4 regions of the Shewanella donghaensis genome follow, and region 4 is predicted to be linked to each of the others. Evidence: predicted binding sites of a transcription regulator. Region 4 holds the regulator's gene; each other region holds the start of a gene.
What was found. The regulator LexA, encoded in region 4, represses DNA repair genes until DNA is damaged. The targets are predictions, from matches to a motif close to TACTGTATNNNNATACAGTA.
Positions count from the first base shown of each region.

Region 1 (5,355 bases), 2.4 Mb from region 4:
CCATTAATGCGGTAGAACTTAGCAATAGTGTATTGCACGTGACCAATAGGTTTTTCGTACATGTCGTAAATACGGCCAAGGCTCTTGTGCTGTTGCACTGTACCTTTACCAAAGCTCGCTTCACCGACAATTAAGGCTCTATCGTAATCTTGTAATGCAGCAGCAAAAATCTCTGAAGCAGAAGCACTATAACGGTCAACCATAACGGTTAAAGGACCGCTATAAGCACTCTTACCATCATTATCACGGTTTTGAGTGACTCGACCATTGGCATCGCGAATTTGAACCACTGGGCCCATATCGATGAACAAGCCAGTTAATAATGTTGCTTCAGTCAGCGCTCCGCCGCCATTACCACGTAAATCGATAATCACGCCTTCAACATTTTCTTCTTTTAACTTAACCAGTTCTTTTTCAACATCAACAGATAAGTTCATGTAGAAACCAGGAATTTGAATAACACCGACTTTACGGTTCGCGTATTCACCTTCTGTTGGCTCAACAACTTTCGAAGTTGCTGCTCGGTCTTCTAATCGAATCTTGTCACGGATAATGGTGACTTCAAATGCTTTCGCGTTAGCACCACCTTTATTAGGCAGTATTTGTAAGTTAACTTCACTGCCCTTAGGCCCTTTAATTAACTCAACAACATCATCTAAACGCCAACCAATAACATCGACTATTTCACCGTCTTTTTGGCCTACACCAATAATTTTATCTTCAGGTGATAATCTTTCACTTGTCGCTGCGGGACCACCAGCAACTAAGCTTTTAATAACGGTGTAATCATCGTCCATTTGTAAAACAGCACCGATGCCTTCAAGGCTTAGGTTCATTTCCATTTGGAAACGTTCTGCATTACGAGGAGATAAGTAACTTGTATGAGGTTCTACCGTGCGGGCAAAGGCATTCATGACACCTTGGAATACATCTTCACTATGAGTTTGGCTTAAACGCTTTATGGCATTGTTATAGCGCTTACCTAAAACTTCGACTGTTTCTTCCCAATCTTTACCGGCAAGTTTTAAATTGAGTGCATCATATTTAACTCGTTGACGCCAAAGCTCATTTAAATCAGCTTCGTCTTTAGGCCAATTGGCTTCTTCACGATCAAATTCATAAGCATCACCTTCTAAGGCAAAATCAAATTCTTTATCAAGTAAAGTCAACGCAAAAGCAAAACGCTCATAACGGCGTTTCTGTACGATAGAATACATATTGAAAGCAGGTTCGATATTGCCAGATTTGACCATATCATCAAACAGATGCTGATATTGTTTAAAGCTATCAACATCTGCTTGGGTCAGAACATTGCGACGAAAATCGAGCTGTTGCAAATATCTGTCGTAAATCAACTCAGAAAAAGCATCATCAAGGTCAAAGCGATGATAGTGAGAACGAGTAAATAAACTTGTTACCCTCTTACTCGCGACCTTGTGTTGAGGCTCTTGCTCAAGTTTAGGTAACTCGCTGATTTGAATAGTTGGTGAAATTGCCCAAGCCGAAAAACCGACAAATAAAGTGGCAATCGACGCAGCCAAAGTGAGTTTTCGCATCAACAAGTTACTCCTTAAATGATCACGATAATAAAATATGCTCTGCACGAACTTTAACAATTAATCCAGTATCTAATTGAACATGGACATCTTCTTTTTTGATGTCTGTGATAACACCTGGGACTGGATTTTGTCCTAACTTGACACTAACACGTTGTTTTTGTTTAAGCTCGTCAAATTTAGCAGCAACATAATTAATCTTTGGTGCAGCAGGTTTAGATGGCTTAGCAGGACGGTCTTTTTTAACCGGTGCTTTTGCAGCAGGTTTTTTAGCTGGCTTTTTAGGGTTAGCTTTGGCAGCAAGTGCTTGGCGTTTAGCTTTTGCCTTTTCTTGACCTTCTTTCAACGTTAGTTGTGCATGATCAATATGCTCTTGTTCAAGTTCGCCACAATCTTGACCGTCTAGATCGATGCGTTGAACACCTGTTTTTACGCCTTTCAAGTAGCGCCAGCTGCTTGTATAACGTCTAAGTGCAACACGTAATTGTGTTTTACTTACTTTAGAATCTTCAGCCAACCTTTCAGCTAAATCTTGAAACAACCCAATTTTTAATGGCTTAGTTTCGCCTTCTGCAATAAAGCATAAAGGAAATGTTTCATATAAATACGCTAAAACTGCGTTGGTGTCGGTCAACTTGTCTGTTGATTCCATTTTTACTTCCACGTTATAAAAGGGACTGATTCTCGGTTTTCAGGGCGAGTACAGTCGTTTATCATTCGTTAAACAGTTACTTGTCTAACGTTCAAATTAGCATTTCCTACTCGATTGCTAAAGCAATTGAAACATGCTTTAACAAATTAACCCACTTAGCTGTAATTTTACAGTAAATAAATATATCGGTAGCAATGCGCGCTGCTCAGTATTATAAAGCTCGTGACAGCGATTGCGACCCGCAATTTGTTATATTTGGTCGCAAATTAAGCAAATAGGCAAGATTCAAAGCTTTTAACCAGCATTTCTAAGCCTTTTTGATCATCTTTATCAAATCGGTTCAATGATGGGCTATCAATATCAAGTACTGCAATTACGTTATTGTCTTGATGTACAGGGACAACAATTTCAGAATTACTGGCTGCATCGCACGCAATATGACCGGCAAATTCATGTACATCTGCAACTAATTGAGTTGCGTCATTTGCTGCGGCAGTGCCACATACACCTTTTCCAATAACAATACGAGTACAAGCGACTTTTCCTTGAAAAGGACCTAAAACAAGTTGCTCGTTACGCTTAATATAAAAGCCGACCCAATTGATGTCGTCTAAATTGTCATTTAATAGTGCTGAAAAGTTTGCCATACCAGCAATAAGGTCATCTTCACCTTCCATTAATGCCAGTACTTGTCTATTTAATGTGTCGTATAACTCAGCTTTCATTCATCTATCCTAGATTATATTTTATTCTGTGACCGTTTTTTTAGGGGCTTTTTTGTTAGCGGCTTTGGGAGCTGCTGGTTTAGCCTTGACGATCCCTTTCAATAAGTTTGCGAGTTCATCTTTGTTAGAAGCAAGATAAAAAGCAAGTTTTTCGATACTATTGTCGTTAATTTCTAGCTCTGCGCTAGTAATAAAAGGAACTAAGTTATCAGCTATGTCGAGCATTTTATCGTAGGCGTCAGCTTCTTTCTTAGATGTAAAAGTCATCTTCTCAACCCCTTCTCTTACCACGACAAACTTTGTTATTACAGCCATGATCAACCTCTTACTGTTTTTATATACAGTGCATAGAATGTCATATAACTAACTTCTGATGCAAGTATTCTGATTATTCTGGTATTATCTCTTTTAATTGTATCTTAAATAATGACTTTTCTAGTGTGTCCAAGCTCAAAAAACACATAAAGTTCGCTTATTATTTAACTCGCCAATATTTCATTAAATGGATGGTTTGCGTTTTTATATGCAAAAGAATTTCGACCCAAACACCATTATTCTATGTCGTTCATGTGACTTAGCCGTGCAAAAACGAGCATTACCTTCTAATGTCCGCGCATTGTGCCCTCGATGTCATACTGCGCTTTACGACGTTCCTTATTGTTCTATTAATGGCATGCTTGCACTTTGTTTTGCTGCATTACTGTTTTATATCCCTGCGAATGTGTTACCCGTTATAGAAATTCATTTCTTAGGCAGTATTCGTACAACCACGGTTTATGAAACGGCTATTGCGGTTTGGGAACAAGGTTATTGGATAGTCGCGGTTGCCGTCATGGCCTCTGCCGTTATGGCTCCAGGTTTATTAATTGTATCGATTTTAATGCAAGTATTTATTGTGAAATTACAACTGCATTCATCGTTTTGGCAAAAAATTTATCGGATACTTTTGAAAAACCATGCCCTGCTTTCACAATTAACGATGTTAGAAATCTATGTCATTTCATTTTTAGTCGCAGCCTTTAATCTTTCTGACTTCTCCGATATTCATCTTGGCATGGGAACTTTTTGCTTCACGATGCTTTTTTTAATCATTTTATTTTTACAACGAGAGTACAATTTAGAGCATATGTGGGGGATGGCTTATGAAAAATAAACTTACCGCACAGCAAGGGAATAAAATTGGCTTATGTTTGTGTAAGGTTTGTCGTAAAATCAATCTCATAGGGAATGATAGATGCAGCCGTTGTGATTCAAAAATTGAAACCCGCAACTATGCCAGCTTACAACAAAGTTGGGCTTTACTGATTACCGCAGCAATTCTATTAATACCAGCCAATATTTACCCTATCACTATGCTTACTAACCAGGGCAAAGTGACTTACGATACAATTTTTACCGGCATAGTCCATCTGGTTCACGTAGATATGATCCCTATTGCCATTATCGTATTTACAGCCAGTATTTTAGTACCTTGGTTAAAAATTATCGGTTTAGCTATTTATTTAACAGCAATAAGTTTTAATCTTCCGGTTTCTAAGAAGAAGCTGATGATTGGCTTTCATATTGTTGAATGGATCGGCAGATGGTCGATGTTAGATTTATTCGTTATTGCGTTAACAGTTGCTGTCGTTAATATGGGGCAATTACTCGATGCAAAACCCGCACCTGCTGCCACCGCCTTTGCTTTGGTCATTTTACTGACTCAGCTCGCGGCAAAGGTATTAGATACTCGTTTACTTTGGGATCGCTTGGAAAAAAACAATGACACAAATTGAATCACCAAAAGTTGTTAAAAAGAAACTCTTTTCGCCTATATGGTTACTCCCTATTGTTGCCTTGGCTTTAGGTGCTTGGTTAGGTGTGAAGAGCATCAAAGAATCTGGCATTGAAATTCAAGTACATTTCCCGAATGCTATTGGTATTGATATAGGTAAAACCCTGGTCAAATATCAAGGTTTAACCGTTGGTAAAGTCACTGATATTAGTATCGATAATGATTTATCTGGTGTTAACGTCAAAATCATTATGGATTATCGCTCAGATCCTTTTTTGAACAAAAGTACCAAATTTTGGTTAGTTACCCCTAAAGCTAGTATTACAGGCATTGAAGGTTTAGATACCCTATTCTCTGGTAATTACATTGCCGTTCAACCTGGTGATGGCAGTTCCGCATCAGAGTTTGTCGCGCTGAAAGAAGCACCTACGATGATCCCAGAAACAGATGGTGTATTGGTGACTCTCACCACTTCAACTCTTGGTTCTCTTGATATAGGTTCAATGGTTTTTTATCGACAAGTACCAGTAGGTAAAGTGGTAAATTATCGCTTAGTTGATAGCGAAACCATCACCATTGATACCTTTATAGAACAACAATACGCGCATTTAGTGACTCAGGAATCGCAATTTTGGAATGTCTCAGGCC
Region 1 covers NZ_CP041783.1:433,287-438,641, reverse strand. Annotated here, with positions in the region: gene prc (carboxy terminal-processing peptidase) at 1-1,556, opposite strand, end outside; gene proQ (RNA chaperone ProQ) at 1,579-2,208, opposite strand; gene FPK91_RS01840 (GAF domain-containing protein) at 2,475-2,933, opposite strand; gene FPK91_RS01835 (YebG family protein) at 2,955-3,248, opposite strand; gene FPK91_RS01830 (paraquat-inducible protein A) at 3,457-4,086, shown strand; gene FPK91_RS01825 (paraquat-inducible protein A) at 4,076-4,708, shown strand; gene FPK91_RS01820 (PqiB family protein) at 4,695-5,355, shown strand, end outside.
Region 1: a site for LexA is predicted at 3,260-3,279, ahead of FPK91_RS01835 (YebG family protein). Genes of this name have one in related genera too.

Region 2 (5,355 bases), 1.0 Mb from region 4:
TTACACTTAACCACAGTAGGACAAATTGCCCATTTAGATTCGGCGATAGCATCAAATAAAGTGCATTACGATTACATTTTACTAAATTGCCATGGCTTCAATGATGAAGAACAATTACTTAGTTATTTGAAACTTGCTAGACAAAAAACTGCTTGTTTAGTGCTATTACATGACTGTATTGAGCAACAAGAAATTCTTAACAATGCGCTGAGACCAAACAGTGACATATTACTGAGTATGCCCATCAGTGATTATGAACTGGCTAATCAGCTCATTCATCCACCGACTCAAACAGCATTGCTAACGGAATCTTTACCTGCTGCGGTTTATGAACGTAAAAATTTAAGCGTGCTGGCGGTCGATGATAACTTGGCAAACTTAAAGCTCATTGATACGCTATTAAAAGAAATTGTCATTAATGTTATCTCGGTCAATAATGGCGATGAAGCCGTTAAATATGCTAACCAACAAGCATTTGATGTCATCTTTATGGATATTCAAATGCCGGGAATGGACGGTATTACGGCCACGAAGCTTATCCGCAAGGACTCATTAAACCGCAATACTCCCATTATTGCGGTTACAGCACATGCTATCGCTGAAGAACGTGAATTAATTTTAGGCAGTGGCATGGATGGATACCTTCCAAAACCAATCGATGAAGCTGCGCTAAAAGGGGTTATTGATCGTTGGATTAATAAACCTAAATTTACCCATTTTGATATGCATACCCTTAATTGGGAGCTGTGTTTAGCGCAAACTAATCAAAAACCTGATTTAGCCCTAGAGATGCTACAAATGTTGGTGGACTCTTTGCCTGAGAGTGTTACCAACATTGATGAAGCTTTAAAAACAAACAATAGTGAGCTTATGCTACAAACATTACATAAGCTCCATGGCGCCAGTTGTTATTGCGGCGTACCGAATACACAAAAGCTTTGCCAAGAAATAGAATCGTCTTTAAAGCACAAAACTAACATTGAAGACCTAGAACCTGAAATACTTGAGTTACTTGACGAGTTAACTAAGGTAGAATCAGCTGCAAATCAAGTGATATCACAGTTATCAGCGGATGTTCCCCATGAGCAATAAACCCGGTTTTTTTAAGCGTTTAAAAGCGCTGTCTTTACCTCAAAAGCAACTCTTTGCCACTGCACTATGTCAGCGTATGTTGCCAAATTATCAACTTTTTTCAGAAGTATGTGAATTTGGTGAGCCTAAAGTTTTAAGTACGGTATTAGATTTACTATGGCAATCACAGTACGACAAAAAGCTTAAGTTTAATTATGATATCCATCTACAACGTTTAGATGAAAATACTCCAGAACCTGTCGATTTTGAAGCCTACGGTGTTTATCCAGCTATGGATGCTGCAGTGGCTTTATCAACGCTATTAGGCGGTATTCAAGCTAAAATAGAAGAAGATATTACCAATGTCAGCAAGTTATCTTCGAGTACTGTGGCTAACTACATTGAAGCCATAAGCGTTGAAGAACTCGAAAATATTATGAATGAAGATGCCGTTGAAGAATTCGTTTTTAATCACCCTGTAATGCAAGAAGAAAAACACATACAAGGCCTGTTATTAGACGTAATTGAAGAAACAACCAAGATAACGCCTGAGTTCATTAAAGAGCTACGTAAAGAAATTATCGATGCAGGTGCATCAAATATTGGTATTAGCAGTCAGCAATAAACAATAGAGTTTCTTACCCCTGATGCAAAAAGATTGACTCAATGACCTTGCTGCATCAGGCTTATTCATAACTTAATACCCGCTAAATCATTTTCATTCACTTTTAATATAAGGAATGAGGGATGCCAAGTATTCTAACCCCTCTGATTGCCGTTTTCGGTATTATGCTTTTAGGCTTTATAGTCCAAAAGTTAAAAGTCTTGCCCCACGATACTGACTTTACTATCAATGAATATGTCTATTACGTGGCCTTCCCAGCTATTTTATTTATCGCACTCGCTGAAACTGATATTCACGAAATATTACAGTGGGGTTTTATTTTCGCCTTTGGCTTAGCCATGATAGCGACCTACTTCATTACTGTTGTCATTTCCTCTATTTTTGACAAGAAACAACCTGCCCTAGCTGCCATTAGAGGATTAAGCACCAGTTTTGGGAATACGGCATTTATTGGCATTCCGTTAATGATGATGCTTTACCCTGGTAACAACCATGCTATTACCGCAGCCGCAATAGCAAGCCTACTGTCTGTCACCATGTTTGCATTTGCACTTGTCAGCATGGAACTTGCTCTCAATAAAACCCAAAAAAGCCACCCTGCATTAATCATGTTAAATGCGTTAATCAAAAATCCGATTGTGATTGGTTGCTTACTCGGAGTGATAGCTTCTGCACTGACGATTCCAGTCCCTGAGAGCATCAGCATGATGTTCCGACTGATAGGTAATACATCAAGCCCCTGCGCCTTATTTGCCATTGGAATGGTGCTTGCAAAAGCAATGCATGGCGGCACTGAGCCTGAAGTCGTTAGGCACAACATCGTTATAGAAATGAGTGTGCTGAATGTTTTAAAGCTGGTTATACACCCGCTACTGGCATACTGGCTGCTGACTTACTTTGAAGTCGAACAACAACTACTCGTAATGGGGGTTATTCTTGCTGCATTACCTACCGCAGCGAGTGTTTACTTACTTGCTCAGCGTTATCAAACTTACGCTCTATCAAGTGCTAAGTGCATTTTAATTAGTACTATTGCCACCTTTATTAGCTTACCCATAATAGAAAAGCTATTAAGTTCATTCGCTTAAAAATTAATCTTATATATATTTTTACAGCTCTGTCCTTTTTAAATAAACAGTACTTTACTGTATATAAAAACAGTGTAAACTGTATGGAAATACAGTGGTTTGATGATTATTCACACAAGGATTGATTATGCTTTGCCAATTGAGCATTAATAATTTCGCGATTGTACGTTTTCTGGAACTCGACTTTAAAGCGGGCATGACCAGCATAACGGGTGAAACCGGTGCCGGTAAGTCTATCGCTATAGATGCATTAGGTTTATGTTTAGGCAATCGTTCAGATGCTAATAGCGTAAGACCTGGGGCAACAAAAGCCGAAGTTAGCGCTCGCTTCACACTAGACGACGTCCCTTATGCTAAACGCTGGCTTGAAGACAACGATCTTGATGTTGAAGATGAATGTATTCTCAGAAGAACCATTAATGCCGATGGCCGTTCTCGTGCTTACATCAACGGTAATCCAGTACCTTTAGCTCAGCTTAAATCATTAGGCCAATTATTTGTTGGTATTCATGGTCAACATGCACATCATGCAATGCTAAAAAGTGAGCATCAACTTACTTTATTAGATAGCTATGCGAATCATAAAATACTCATTGATGCTGTGAGTAAAAGCTATCAACGCTGTAAACTCATCGAAAATGAACTTAAACAGTTACAACTGAATCAACAAGAGCGAATTGCCAGAAAACAGCTAGTTCAATATCAAGTTGAAGAGCTAGATGAGTTTGATATTAAAGCGGGTGAATTCGAAGAAATTGAGCAAGAGCACAAACGCTTGGCTAACGGTACAGAGTTAATTGAAACCTGCCAATCCAGCTTAGTCGTACTGAGTGAAGATGATGAAGCAAATATTGAATCACTGCTAAATCGCGTTGTTGGCCTTGCTGACAACTTAAAAGAGTTTGATCCTCAGCTCAGTCATATTCCTCAAATGCTCAATGAAGCGTTAATTCAAGTTCAGGAAAGTAGCAGTGAGATTCAGGATTATCTCAGTCGCTTAGAACTCGATCCTGAACACTTTGCTTATTTAGAGCAGCGCATATCTAAAGCAATGCAGTTGTCGAGAAAACACCACGTCAGCTCTGAAGAGCTGTTTGCACATCATCAAAGCCTAACCGCTGAACTTAAAGAGCTAAATAGTGACGCTAGCCGACTCGATGAAATTCAGCAACAAGTCGATGACAGTAAACAAGCTTATATTGTTACTGCACAGAAGTTGAGCCATAGCAGAAACCGTTATGCCAAAGAACTTAATAAGTTAGTGACTCAATCAATTCAAGAGCTGAATATGCCTAAAGGTAAATTCAGTATCGCAGTGAATTTCAATCCTGAACTGCAATCAGTATCAGGTTGTGATCAAGTTGAATTCTTAATAACAACTAACCCAGGCCAACCAATGCAACCGATTGCTAAAGTGGCATCTGGTGGCGAGCTTTCTCGCATCGGTTTAGGTATTCAAGTGATCACCGCGAAGAAAGTCTCAACGCCAACACTTATTTTTGATGAAGTCGATGTGGGTATTTCCGGGCCTACTGCTGCAGTAGTAGGCAGAATGCTGCGTAGCTTAGGGCAATCAACACAGGTGATCTGTGTTACCCATTTACCTCAGGTAGCAGGCAATGGCCATCAGCATATGCTGGTAAACAAGTTTACTAAAAGTGGTGGTACTGAAACCAATATGAAGCCATTAGATAAACAAGAGCGAGTCAATGAACTTGCGAGGCTATTAGCCGGTGATGTGATTACAGAAAACACCCTTGCTAATGCAAGAGAGTTACTTCAAAACTAACCCGTGATATACGTTAGTCAACCCATTAAAAGCCACAAAAAAGCCCACTAATATAGTGGGCTTTTGATGTAATAATCTCAGATTAATAATGGGTTAACGATTCATCCCCTAAGATTCATAACTAATGCTGATGGCTGATGGCTGATGGTTATAAAAAATAAACTAGCAACTGTAGACAAATTAACGAAAAAATACCGGCTAGGACATCATCAATCATAATACCAAAACCACCGTGGACTTTGGCATCTAACCAACGAATTGGCCAAGGTTTTAAAATATCAAAAAAGCGAAATAGTGCAAAACCCACCACCATCCAAACCAAACCTGCTGGCGCGGCGATCATAGTAATCATTAACCCGGCAACTTCATCCCAGACAATAGCGCCATGATCATGAACACCCATATCTGTTGCAGCTTTATCACAGATATAAAAACCAATTAGCGTACTTATAACGGTAATCGCAATAAATAGTTCTAAACTTAAAAAGCTCATCAAGTAGACAAGTGGAACTGCAGCCAATGTACCAAAGGTGCCAGGCGCTTTTGCCGCTAAGCCACTACCAAATCCCAATGCTAAAAAGTGCACTGGATTTTTAAGGCTTAATTTATGGACGGCTGGATCAGTAGAAATAAACTTCATTAGAAATGCTCAAAACTGTTAATATCTAACTCATAAGGAGCGCCTGCAGAAACAAGGCGTAATTTATCACCAGCACAAATTTGACCAATTTTGACAAACTTGACGCCGGAATGAATTAACGCAATATCTAAAGCACCACGTT
Region 2 covers NZ_CP041783.1:1,919,656-1,925,010, forward strand. Annotated here, with positions in the region: gene barA (two-component sensor histidine kinase BarA) at 1-1,092, shown strand, start outside; gene FPK91_RS08240 (YjaG family protein) at 1,082-1,696, shown strand; gene FPK91_RS08245 (AEC family transporter) at 1,819-2,784, shown strand; gene recN (DNA repair protein RecN) at 2,912-4,573, shown strand; gene FPK91_RS08255 (phosphatidylglycerophosphatase A family protein) at 4,722-5,213, opposite strand; gene thiL (thiamine-phosphate kinase) at 5,213-5,355, opposite strand, start outside.
Region 2: a site for LexA is predicted at 2,862-2,881, ahead of recN (DNA repair protein RecN). Genes of this name have one in related genera too.

Region 3 (5,355 bases), 2.3 Mb from region 4:
ACAATGGTAGGTATAAACTTGATAGTTATAGCTTTTCTTTTTAAATAATTAGATGGTTCGACAGAATGCTAATGTGACATTAGTTATATAAATACAAAAGTCTAGTTTCATTCATCATCTAATATCATCGCTTCTTTTATTTCATCACTATCGAAACCTTTTCGAGATAAATACGCATAAGCTTTCGACTTTTCTTTATAGTCAGATAAGTCATAACGCTTCTTAGCTAGTTGCGTTTTACAACTCAAATAAAAATCGACATCATCAGTTAAAGTCAGTTGGTAAACGATGTCTTCAAACTCGCTCACATCGATTAACCTTTGCTTTAACTCCTGCATGATAAGCGTTTTACCTTTGCCTTTATTAAACAGTTTGATTATTTCAGTTTTCAAATCTGTTTTTTCAGCTTTTATGACAAGTTTACTGCGCAGAGTGTCAACTTGAGGGTGGAGTGATAATGCATGGTCAATTTCAGCGCGAGTAAAACCTTTGGTGGTCATCTGTGAATAAATTTTTTCTTTATTGGTGCCATAAAAGTTTTCAAATTTGTTTTGCAATCGCGCTGTAGCCATTTCAAATGAATCGACGTTTTGCTCATGCATCACTTGCTCTAGGGCACTATCAATATCGGTAACTGCGACACCCCGTTGCTGTAACTTTCGTTTTATTGCCGCTTTACCCAGCTCATGACTAAAAGCAAGTTCGCAATAGCGCACAGCAAAATCAAAATCATTTTTTAAATAACCGTTTTCGATCAATCTAGCGAGAACGGTATCAATCCATTCAAGGTTTTCTGTTTTGCGCCCAAGCTTTGTTCGAATTTCATTGATAGTGAAATCTTGTTGACCAAGATGCCAGTAGGCACTGTTGAAAACATTCTCGATTGTTTTGGCTTGACGAAGTGGCTTACTCTGCATGACAAATTTATATTCGATTAGAAATGACAAAAGCAGTTTAGCAGACCCATACTCGGTTCAGAACTAGAAGTTCTTTCCATTCTTAAGAGTAGGCTTCATAAGTCGACAATTCTAAATTCAGTCCTGCTAATTCCTATCAATCAAATCAACTGACGTTAAAAGCTTAAGGGCTATCACTGCATATTAGTTAGCATTGAAATCCAGTAAATCTTCTACTGTAAAGTTTGCTTTGAAATTAAAAGCATAAGGCGAGTTATCATTTTTTCGCAAGTAACTTAAGCGCGCTAATGCTTCCTCTAAATTGGGAATGTGATCATCTTCTATCCACCACAAGACATAGGTTTCTTCTGGTAATCTTACAAACCACTCGCCTTTACGTTTCATGAAATCTTTATGGTGGGTGCGAAACATAAAATCTTTAAGAGAATCAACAGACTGCCATACAGACATGTTAACGATCATATTGGGATCGTCAAATACTTGAATACTGGTCGCATCACCGGATTCATCTTGTAATCGCCACACAAACCCTGCGCTACCTTCTGCTATTGCATTAACGCTATCAAGATTATCCATAAAGTCTTTAAGCTCTGGTCCATCTAATGGATATTTAGCTAATGCGACATTCAGTTGAGCTAATTTCATGGCTTCCTCCTTAAATTAATATTCGTTGGCACTCTTACTAGATAACATAGCAGAATGTTAATGACATTCTGCATTTTTATTGGCACTAATTTATTGGCACTAGGATTGTATGAGAATGGTGCTAACGATTATATTAATAACTCTATGAACATTAACTATGACCGTACATCTTAATTGTTTGCGTAATGTACACAATCATTCTTTTTAGCCGTTTGTTGCAGCAGTTGTTTTAACTCTGTTTTTCCACCGCTTTTAGTATCATTGATTTGTTGTTCAATGGTTTGTGTTTGCATGACAATTTTTTCAATCGCTGTTTGTCTTGCGCCCTCTTCTGACTGGCCTGATAACACGAGTTGTTCAACAAGATCAGAATAGCGTTCATAGACAACTCCTTTATAATAATCGGCCTGTGAAGCCATTGGCGTATGGGAGTATACGATTGAACAACTTAATGCACTATTGATTTGCGTGAATGAATCCTGAATTTGAATGACAACGGGCTTTTGAGTAGATGGGCTAGCACTCGCGCCAAAAGATAATATTGTTAGCATTGAAATGATAAATACTTTTTTCATTGTGTTTACTCCCATTGATGAACAACTGATTTCTGGCTGATTGCCGCACTTCCCAATCAATTGCTATATAAAATTCTATTCTAAAAATATGACCTGTTGATTAAAGCCTGCCGATATAGATTATTTAGTCTGTACCAATGAATCTATTTTAGCTTTCCTGTGGCTAATTACTTATCTTTTGCTGCCAATGTAACTCATTAAGCGCTTTACGCTTCCCCATAATCATCAGCATTAACGCTTTATAAAATCTTGATACAGATGACAAGCTTTAAACTTGCCTCTATTTTACCTACCTAAGCTAAACGTAAGCTGAACAAACAATTAACTTTTAACGTTTTTCTATAAAGAATGTTTTATTCGATGATTTATTCGCAACTAACTCGCTAATAGTTCGCGGCCCACTTTCTAAGAGCTCGTAGCTAATTTAGAACTCGTTCATAGTTTAGTGCTTCTCAAACCCCTTTAGTTCACCTTACGCTGCAAATCATTACTTCAACGCCCCACAACAGATCAAACAACCAACAACTCGTACACTTATTCGACACTTTTACGGAATTTATTGCCAATTCTACGGGGCTAGCTATAATACTGTATAAATATACAGTATATTATTGGTGTCGATTTTTATGAAGGTTATTCCTATTTTTGCTTGTGCCGGTATCACCGGTTTTGAAAGTCCTGCAGCTGAATATCGACAATTACCGTTAAGTTTGGACGAGCTGTTAATCGAACATCCCAGTGCGACTTTTATTGGCCAAGCCAGTGGTGACTCAATGGAGAACATTGGTATTTTTGATAAGGATATTTTAATTGTTGATCGTCATGTCAGCGTTGAGAATCATGATGTGATTGTGGCGAACTATAATGGCAATTTTGTTTGCAAACTTATCGACACACAACGCCGATTATTACTTTCCGCCAATGACAGCCACCAGAGTGTGACGATTCAAGAATATGACAGCTTCAGTGTTGAGGGCGTAGTAATACGTTCTATTCGTTGCCATCGTCAAAGCCCTTTATTAGTTAATGATTAAATGGATAGTTAACTTATGTATGCACTCGTTGATGCAAACTCTTTCTATTGCAGCGCAGAGCAAGTATTTCGCCCTGAATGGCGTGGTCGCCCTGTCGTGGTACTGTCTAATAACGATGGTTGTATCGTCGCCGCAAATCGCCAGGCAAAAGCACTGGGGATTGGTAAATTTGGCCCCTATTTTGAAGTACGGGCTTTATGTGAGCAATTAGGCGTTATTGCCCTATCATCCAATTATGAACTCTATGGTTCTCTCTCCCATAGTATGATGGAAGTCATTGGCCGCTTTGCCCCTGAGCAACACATTTATTCAATTGATGAGTCATTTCTATCGTTTAAGCATTGCTACCCCGCAATACCTTGTTTATTAACCCATGGGGCAAAGATACGTCGGGCGGTTTGGAAAGAAACCCGTTTACCTGTGTGTGTCGGTATTGCTGAAACATTGACCCTTGCTAAAGTCGCCAATCATGCTGCGAAAAAAATCTATGGCTACAATGGCGTCTGTTACATTGAATCAGTTAATCAAAGAGATGCAATTTTGTCAGCCATGAAAGTCACTGATGTATGGGGAATAGGTTCCCGTATAGGTAAAAAACTACATGCCATGGGAATAACAACTGCGCTTGGATTGGCAAAACTACAACCCGGTATTGCACGCAAGAATTTTAGTATTGAAATTGAACGAACAGTACGAGAGCTTAATGGTGAAGCCTGTAAAGGTTGGGATAGTGCTAGAGCGGATAAACAGCAGATTTTTTCCACCCGTAGCGTTGGAGAGCGAATCACTGATAAAAGTACATTACAGCAAGCACTCAGTAAACATGCTGGCATTGCTGCAGCCAAAGCGAGAAAACAAGGTTCTGCAGCAGGCACGATTCTAATATTTGCCAGTAACTCGCCATATGATGAGCAACCCAATGGCTTTAAATATCATTACCGCTGCGCCCATCCAACTAATGACAGCTGCGAGATTATGGCTTACGCCTCTGAAATAGCTCGTCAATTATATAACCCACATACCCGTTATTATAAAATGGGGATTGGCTTATTAGATCTATCCCCCACTAAACATCGTCAAGGTGACCTATTTACCCCAGAAAAAGACCCCGCTTTAATGCAAGTTTATGATCAACTCAATCAACGTTATGGTACCGATACCGTATTTATCGCGGCTCAAGGAATCGAAGGGAAATGGCATATGCGCCGAGAGCTTTTAACACCGCAGTACACCACTTGCTGGCAAGATATCCCCCAAATAAACTGCCGTTAATCAGTCATTATATTTTTCGTTCCTACATTCGCGTTTTGAGCTAACTAAAAACAGACCAAAAATCAACCTAAAAACACACAAAACGATCATTAAACAAACAGCAGCACAACTTTAAAATTACAATCATTTGTGAAAAGAGACTTAATCTCACAGTTTTATCGTTATATACATTAGCAATGCATAAATCGCGATTTTATCATTGTTTTATTGCTGAAAAAAACGACAATACGCAGCCTTAAATTTTCTTGGATTGTGTTTGCCTGTGTTAGATATTGCCGTTTTTGATGTTCAGTTCTTTTTCGAACCCCTGTTTTGGTTTCAGCTTATTGGCTTTGCTTCAATGTTTATTGGCTGGTGGGCAAACGGACAGAAACAAGACTGCAAATTTATTCATGGCAATATGATAGCATCGGTACTCACTGCGATTCACTTAGGCTTACTCGGCAGCTTTTTAGGCATGGCGAATCAACTCGTGAATGTTATACGCTTTAGGTTATGCCAAAGCTTAAACAGTGATAAGGACGCAAACTCATCACAGCTTAACGCATGGTTAACCTCACCATGGGTAATGTCACTCATATTCAGCACCATTGCCATATCCCAAGGTTTGCTCTGGGCAGAACACTGGAGTGAATGGTGTGCGGTATTGGCAGCGATAACGATGAGTTTTAGTTTGTTTTTCTTAGCAGGAAGCCAATTAAGACTCGCTATGATAGCCAGTAACCTACTTAACCTAATGCTTTCAATATATTTGATGTCATGGTCAGGAATCTTATACCAAGTAATGGCAATGGCTATTTTAACTCAGGGGCTTCTGCGTGAGTGGTTAGACAATAACACCACTGATAATGAAATTGCAGCCGTCAAGTAATCACGGTATTAACAGTAATTTATCACCCCTGAATAATACAA
Region 3 covers NZ_CP041783.1:627,828-633,182, reverse strand. Annotated here, with positions in the region: gene FPK91_RS02635 (RecX family transcriptional regulator) at 108-917, opposite strand; gene FPK91_RS02630 (DUF3291 domain-containing protein) at 1,101-1,562, opposite strand; gene FPK91_RS02625 (hypothetical protein) at 1,733-2,137, opposite strand; gene FPK91_RS02620 (LexA family protein) at 2,764-3,171, shown strand; gene FPK91_RS02615 (Y-family DNA polymerase) at 3,187-4,443, shown strand; gene FPK91_RS02610 (YgjV family protein) at 4,706-5,314, shown strand.
Region 3: a site for LexA is predicted at 2,724-2,743, ahead of FPK91_RS02620 (LexA family protein). Genes of this name have one in related genera too.

Region 4 (5,355 bases):
TGGATAACATCATCGGAAGTCATTAAGAAACGCACTTTTCTATCGATAGGCAAAACTAACGGCTTATCTACTTCTAATAAGTAAGTCTCCGTTTTAGCTTCGGTACCTGTGATTTGCGCCGCAGGGGTTGAAAGTAAGCTGAAAAACTCGACGTCTTCATTAAAATAGCTGTAATGCCATTTCCATTGTGAGCCGGTTATTTTGATGGTCAGTTCTGCATCGCTAGGATCTTCCATCGCAATCAAAGTTTTCGTTGCTGGAATGGCCATGCCGATAAGAATGACAAATGGCAATACAGTCCAAGCTATTTCAACTTTGGTACTATCGTGAAAGTCTGCTGCAACAGCACCTTTTGATTTTCTGTGATAGATCATCGAATAAATCATGATCCCAAAGACCACAACACCAATGGCACAACAGATATATAAAATTATCATGTGAAGGTCATAAACCTTACCACTGATATCTGTCACACCTTGAGTCATGTTTAGTGGCATTTCAGCCGCAGTGAGTGGGGCTGCAAGCAACGCCACCATTAATCCGTACAACATTCGCTTCACAAGACTACTCCTCTGCTAATTGCGAAATGCAATTACAAAGAAAAGCCACACAGTAATACTCTGCTCTATGCAAACTTTTCATTCCCGAAAAAGTTTGATCTTTTCAAAGTACACGGTGGCTTTGAGCTTGAAAACTCAATTATTTTATGGTTTTACGCTGCCACACTTGTACCTAATACTGAACTTATCAATTTTATTTGACGCTTTACATTCAAGGCTTTCTATACCGCATGGTACCAGCTCAATCTTTTATAGCGTTTGTCGCCGTCTATCATTTATTACTCGAAAGTCACAACAATTGTTACCTTCTTGTTAACTACACTACTTGGAGTTTAAATATTGATCAAGATCACTTTTACATCTAATTTGCTGAATAAAAGCGAAAAAAAAGCCCCTCACCAAAGTGAAGGGCTTTTTTATCAGTGCTTTCTTAGTGAAAAGAAGCCAGATTTAATGTATTTGTTGTTGCTGAAGTCGCTGATAATGTTTGCTCATCACGTAAGTGAGTATTTACATCTTCAATAATTAGCCCTTGAGCTAAAGCGCTTTTGGCAACCAACTGAATGCGGCGATTATCGCGAGAATCTAATGGTGTCGTCCAAGTAATTACTGCACTTGACGTACCACTTGTCAGTGCTTTTTCCATTGCCCACAGTGTTTCAACTTCATCTTTGGTATGAACCAACAAAACTCTGTCCATGCGAACATTAGCATTGGCAAGGATTTGTTTATAGCCGATATGTGGCGCATTAATCAGCACAATCCAACGACCTTGCTGACTTAAAACCGCGAGTTCACTACATAATTGCGTTAACTCTGTTAAGCCTTGGTTCTGGGTGCGCTTAGTTTCAATACCTTGTTTTACTGGTATTGAGTCAGAGACCATATCAACCCATAAACCTGGATGACGGGGTGCATTACCTATTAATGTGTTCATAACCAACCTCCATTACGAATAACGCCAACAGCAAGCCCTTCAATCGTTAGGTTTTGGCAGTTTAAATCTACTTTAATTGGCTCATATTCATCATTCTCTGCATGCAGATAGATAATATTGCCTTTCTTTTCAAATCTTTTAACGGTGACGTCGTCTTCTAAACGTGCAACAACAACTTGACCATTGGTCGCTGTTTGCATTTTATGCACAGCGAGTAAATCACCCTCTAAAATACCAATATCTTTCATACTGTCGCCACGAACACGTAGTAAAAAATTGGCATTGGGTTTAAACATTTCTGGGTCAACTTGGAAATACTGTTCAACATGTTCCTGAGCAAGGATGGGTTCACCTGCAGCCACTTGGCCGATAAGCGGTAAGCCTGCTTCAACTTCCTCTTCAACTTGCACCATACGAATACCGCGAGAGGTACCAGGAATAATTTCAATACAGCCTTTTTTGGCGAGCGCTTTTAAATGCTCTTCTGCAGCATTAGCACTTTTAAAGCCTAATCGAGTAGCAATTTCTGCACGAGTCGGTGGCATACCAGTTTCGGCGATATTACATTTAATAAGCTCTAATATTTCAGCTTGGCGTGGCGTTAAAGGTCTCATATTGATTCCTGTTTTTATATACAGTGACTGTCATTATATACAGTATTTTTAATCGTGCAAGTATTAACCATTAATTTTTACAATTAATGTAGGTTAGGGAATCTGAACAAGAATCTGGTATTCTATGCGCAATAAATTGATGTTGAAAATGCGAACACTCATGTTAAAACCTGATTCAATCATTGCAAAATCATTACGTTGGATACAAAAACTCATGGTGCACACTGTTGTTGTGCCAGAGGATCCATTTGCCGATCTGAACTTAGACCCAGATAAACCAGTGGTCTATGTAATGAAGACAGAATCACTCAGTGATATTGCTGCTTTAAATGAAGTGACGGCTAAATACGGCTTACCGAGCCCCTATGAGAGACTAGACGTAGATGGTTTAAATACACCGAGAATTGTGTGTGTTGAAGGTCGTAAACCTTTGTTTGGTAAACGTTTAAGTGGCGATAAGTTTGTGGATAATTTCACAAAGCTACTAACATTACATAAGAAAAATAATGAGCTAGATATTCAGTTGGTTCCGGTTAGCCTATATTGGGGACGTATTCCTGGTAAAGAAGACGATACCATCACTGCTGCTGTTTTTGAGCGTGAAAATCCAACTTGGCTGCGTAAATGGTTGATGATTTTGTTTTTAGGCCGTCACAGCTTTGTGCAGTTTTCAAATGCGATGTCATTACGCTATATGGCTGATGAACATGGTACTGACGTCAGTATTGCTCACAAGCTTATTCGTGTTGCACGGGTTCACTTTAGACGTCAACGTAAAGTGATGACGGGCCCGCAACTGCCGAATCGCCAAGCGATGTTCAACTCATTATTAAAATCTGAGGCGATCACTAAAGCGATTAAAGAAGAAGCGGTTAACAAAAAAATATCAGAAGAAAAAGCCCGCGAAAAAGCGATTGAATATTTAGATGAAGTTGCTGCAGATTACTCTGATAGCTTAGTCCGTATTGCAGAGCGTTTTCTCACTTGGCTGTGGAACAAGTTATACAGTGGTATTAGCATTAAAAGTGCTGAGCAAGTGCGTAAACTGCATCATGATGGTCACGAAATTGTTTATGTGCCGTGTCATCGTAGCCATATGGATTACTTACTGCTTTCATACATACTGTATTACCAAGGTATGGTGCCGCCGCATATTGCCGCAGGTATTAATTTGAATTTCTGGCCTGCAGGGCCTATGTTCCGCCGTGGTGGTGCATTCTTTATTCGCCGTAGTTTTAACGGCAACAAACTTTATACCGCGGTATTCCGTGAATACTTAGATCAGCTATTTGCTAAAGGCTATTCGGTTGAATACTTCACTGAAGGTGGTCGTTCGCGTACCGGTCGTTTATTAGCGCCTAAAACTGGCATGTTAGCGATGACGGTTAACTGTGTACTGCGCGGAATCGAACGCCCAGTCACTCTGGTGCCTGTTTATTTAGGCTATGACCATGTGATGGAAGTGTCGACTTATCACAAAGAGTTAAGCGGCAAGAAAAAGCAAAAAGAATCCGTTTGGCAGGTATTTGGAGCATTGCGTAAATTAGGTAACTTTGGTCAAGGTTATGTCAATTTTGGTGAGCCGATTAATGTGCAAAATTTCTTGAATGAACAATCGCCTAATTGGCGTGAAGAGATTGCCAAAGACCCAGATCAAAAGCCTTCATGGTTAACGCCTGCGGTTAATGTACTGGCGAATAAAGTCATGACTAACATCAATGGTGCAGCCGCTGCGAGTTCAGTGACATTAACCAGCATGGTGTTATTGGCATCAGAGCAAAATGCATTAGAGCGTACCGAGCTTGAGAGACAATTAGATTTATATCTTAAAATCTTAAAAGATGTGCCATACACTCAGTATGCGTCTGTTGCTGATGGTTCATCTCATGATTTAGTTGAACAGTGTTTATCATTGAATAAGTTCACTTCAACGACAGATGCAATGGGCGAAATCATTTCTATTGATGATAAATCAGTCATTGCCATGAGCTATTATCGCAATAACATTATTCATCTAATGGCAGTACCTTCTTTAGTAGCAAGCTGTTTGGTGCAATATGAAGAATTTAATCGCGAGAAAATACAGCAAATTGTTAAAGACTTTTACCCATTATTGAAAGCTGAACTGTTTATGGGCATTAAAGATTTAACGACGTATGTTGATCATGTTCTTGATTTATTTGTTGAGCAGCAATTGATTTCTGGTACTGATCACTTTGAAGTCAATCAAGGTAACATTACCCAGTTAATGCTATTGTCTGGGACGGTAAGTGAGACCTTACAACGTTACGCGATTATCTTTAATTTATTGGCTTACAAGCCAGAAATTGAGCGTTCAGATCTTGAAAGCGCTAGCCATTTATTGGCTCAGCGTTTAGGTGCTTTACACGGAATTACTGCGCCAGAGTTTTATGACAAAAAGCTCTATAATAATTTGAGTGTTAAATTAAAAGAATTAGGATACCTATCGGGTAATGACAATCAATTTGAAGTCATCCGAATACGTGATCATGCCAATGGTATGCTGCGTTTATCTGTTCGAAAAACCATTGTCGATAGCGTCACAGTGGAACATGGGTAATTACTAATTTTATGAGCGCAACACAATCACAACCGCAAAATAAATCCTTATTAGGCGGCGCTATGATCATCGCCGGTACTACCGTTGGTGCTGGTATGTTTTCTTTGCCTGTTGTTAGTGCAGGCATGTGGTTTGGCTATTCATTAGTCATGCTAGTCGGTATTTGGTTTTGTATGCTGGTTTCTGGGCTGATGCTGCTTGAAACTAATTTACATTTCAAACCTGGCGACAGTTTTGATACGTTAACCAAAGTGACTTTAGGCCAGTTCTGGCGGATCATTAACGGTCTGTCAATTGCCTTTGTTTTATACATTCTGACCTATGCCTACATTAGTGGCGGTGGCTCGATTGTGAACCACACCTTATCGGGTATGGGTATTCATTTACCGCAAAGTGCTGCAGGTTTAGTGTTTGCTGCAGTGCTTGCTGCAGTGGTTGTTATCAGTACTAAAGCGGTTGATCGCATTACCACCATTATGATTGGCGGCATGCTCATAACGTTTTTCCTTGCTGTGGGCAACTTGCTGATAGATGTGGACAGCGCTAAATTATTGATGCCAGATGGTGAAGCTAGTTTTTCACCTTATATATTGGCAGCTCTGCCATTTGGTCTTGCAAGCTTTGGCTACCACGGTAATGTACCAAGCCTCGTTAAGTATTATG
Region 4 covers NZ_CP041783.1:2,936,549-2,941,903, reverse strand. Annotated here, with positions in the region: gene coxB (cytochrome c oxidase subunit II) at 1-560, opposite strand, end outside; gene FPK91_RS12460 (cell division inhibitor SulA) at 991-1,497, opposite strand; gene lexA (transcriptional repressor LexA) at 1,494-2,111, opposite strand; gene plsB (glycerol-3-phosphate 1-O-acyltransferase PlsB) at 2,272-4,692, shown strand; gene mtr (tryptophan permease) at 4,704-5,355, shown strand, end outside.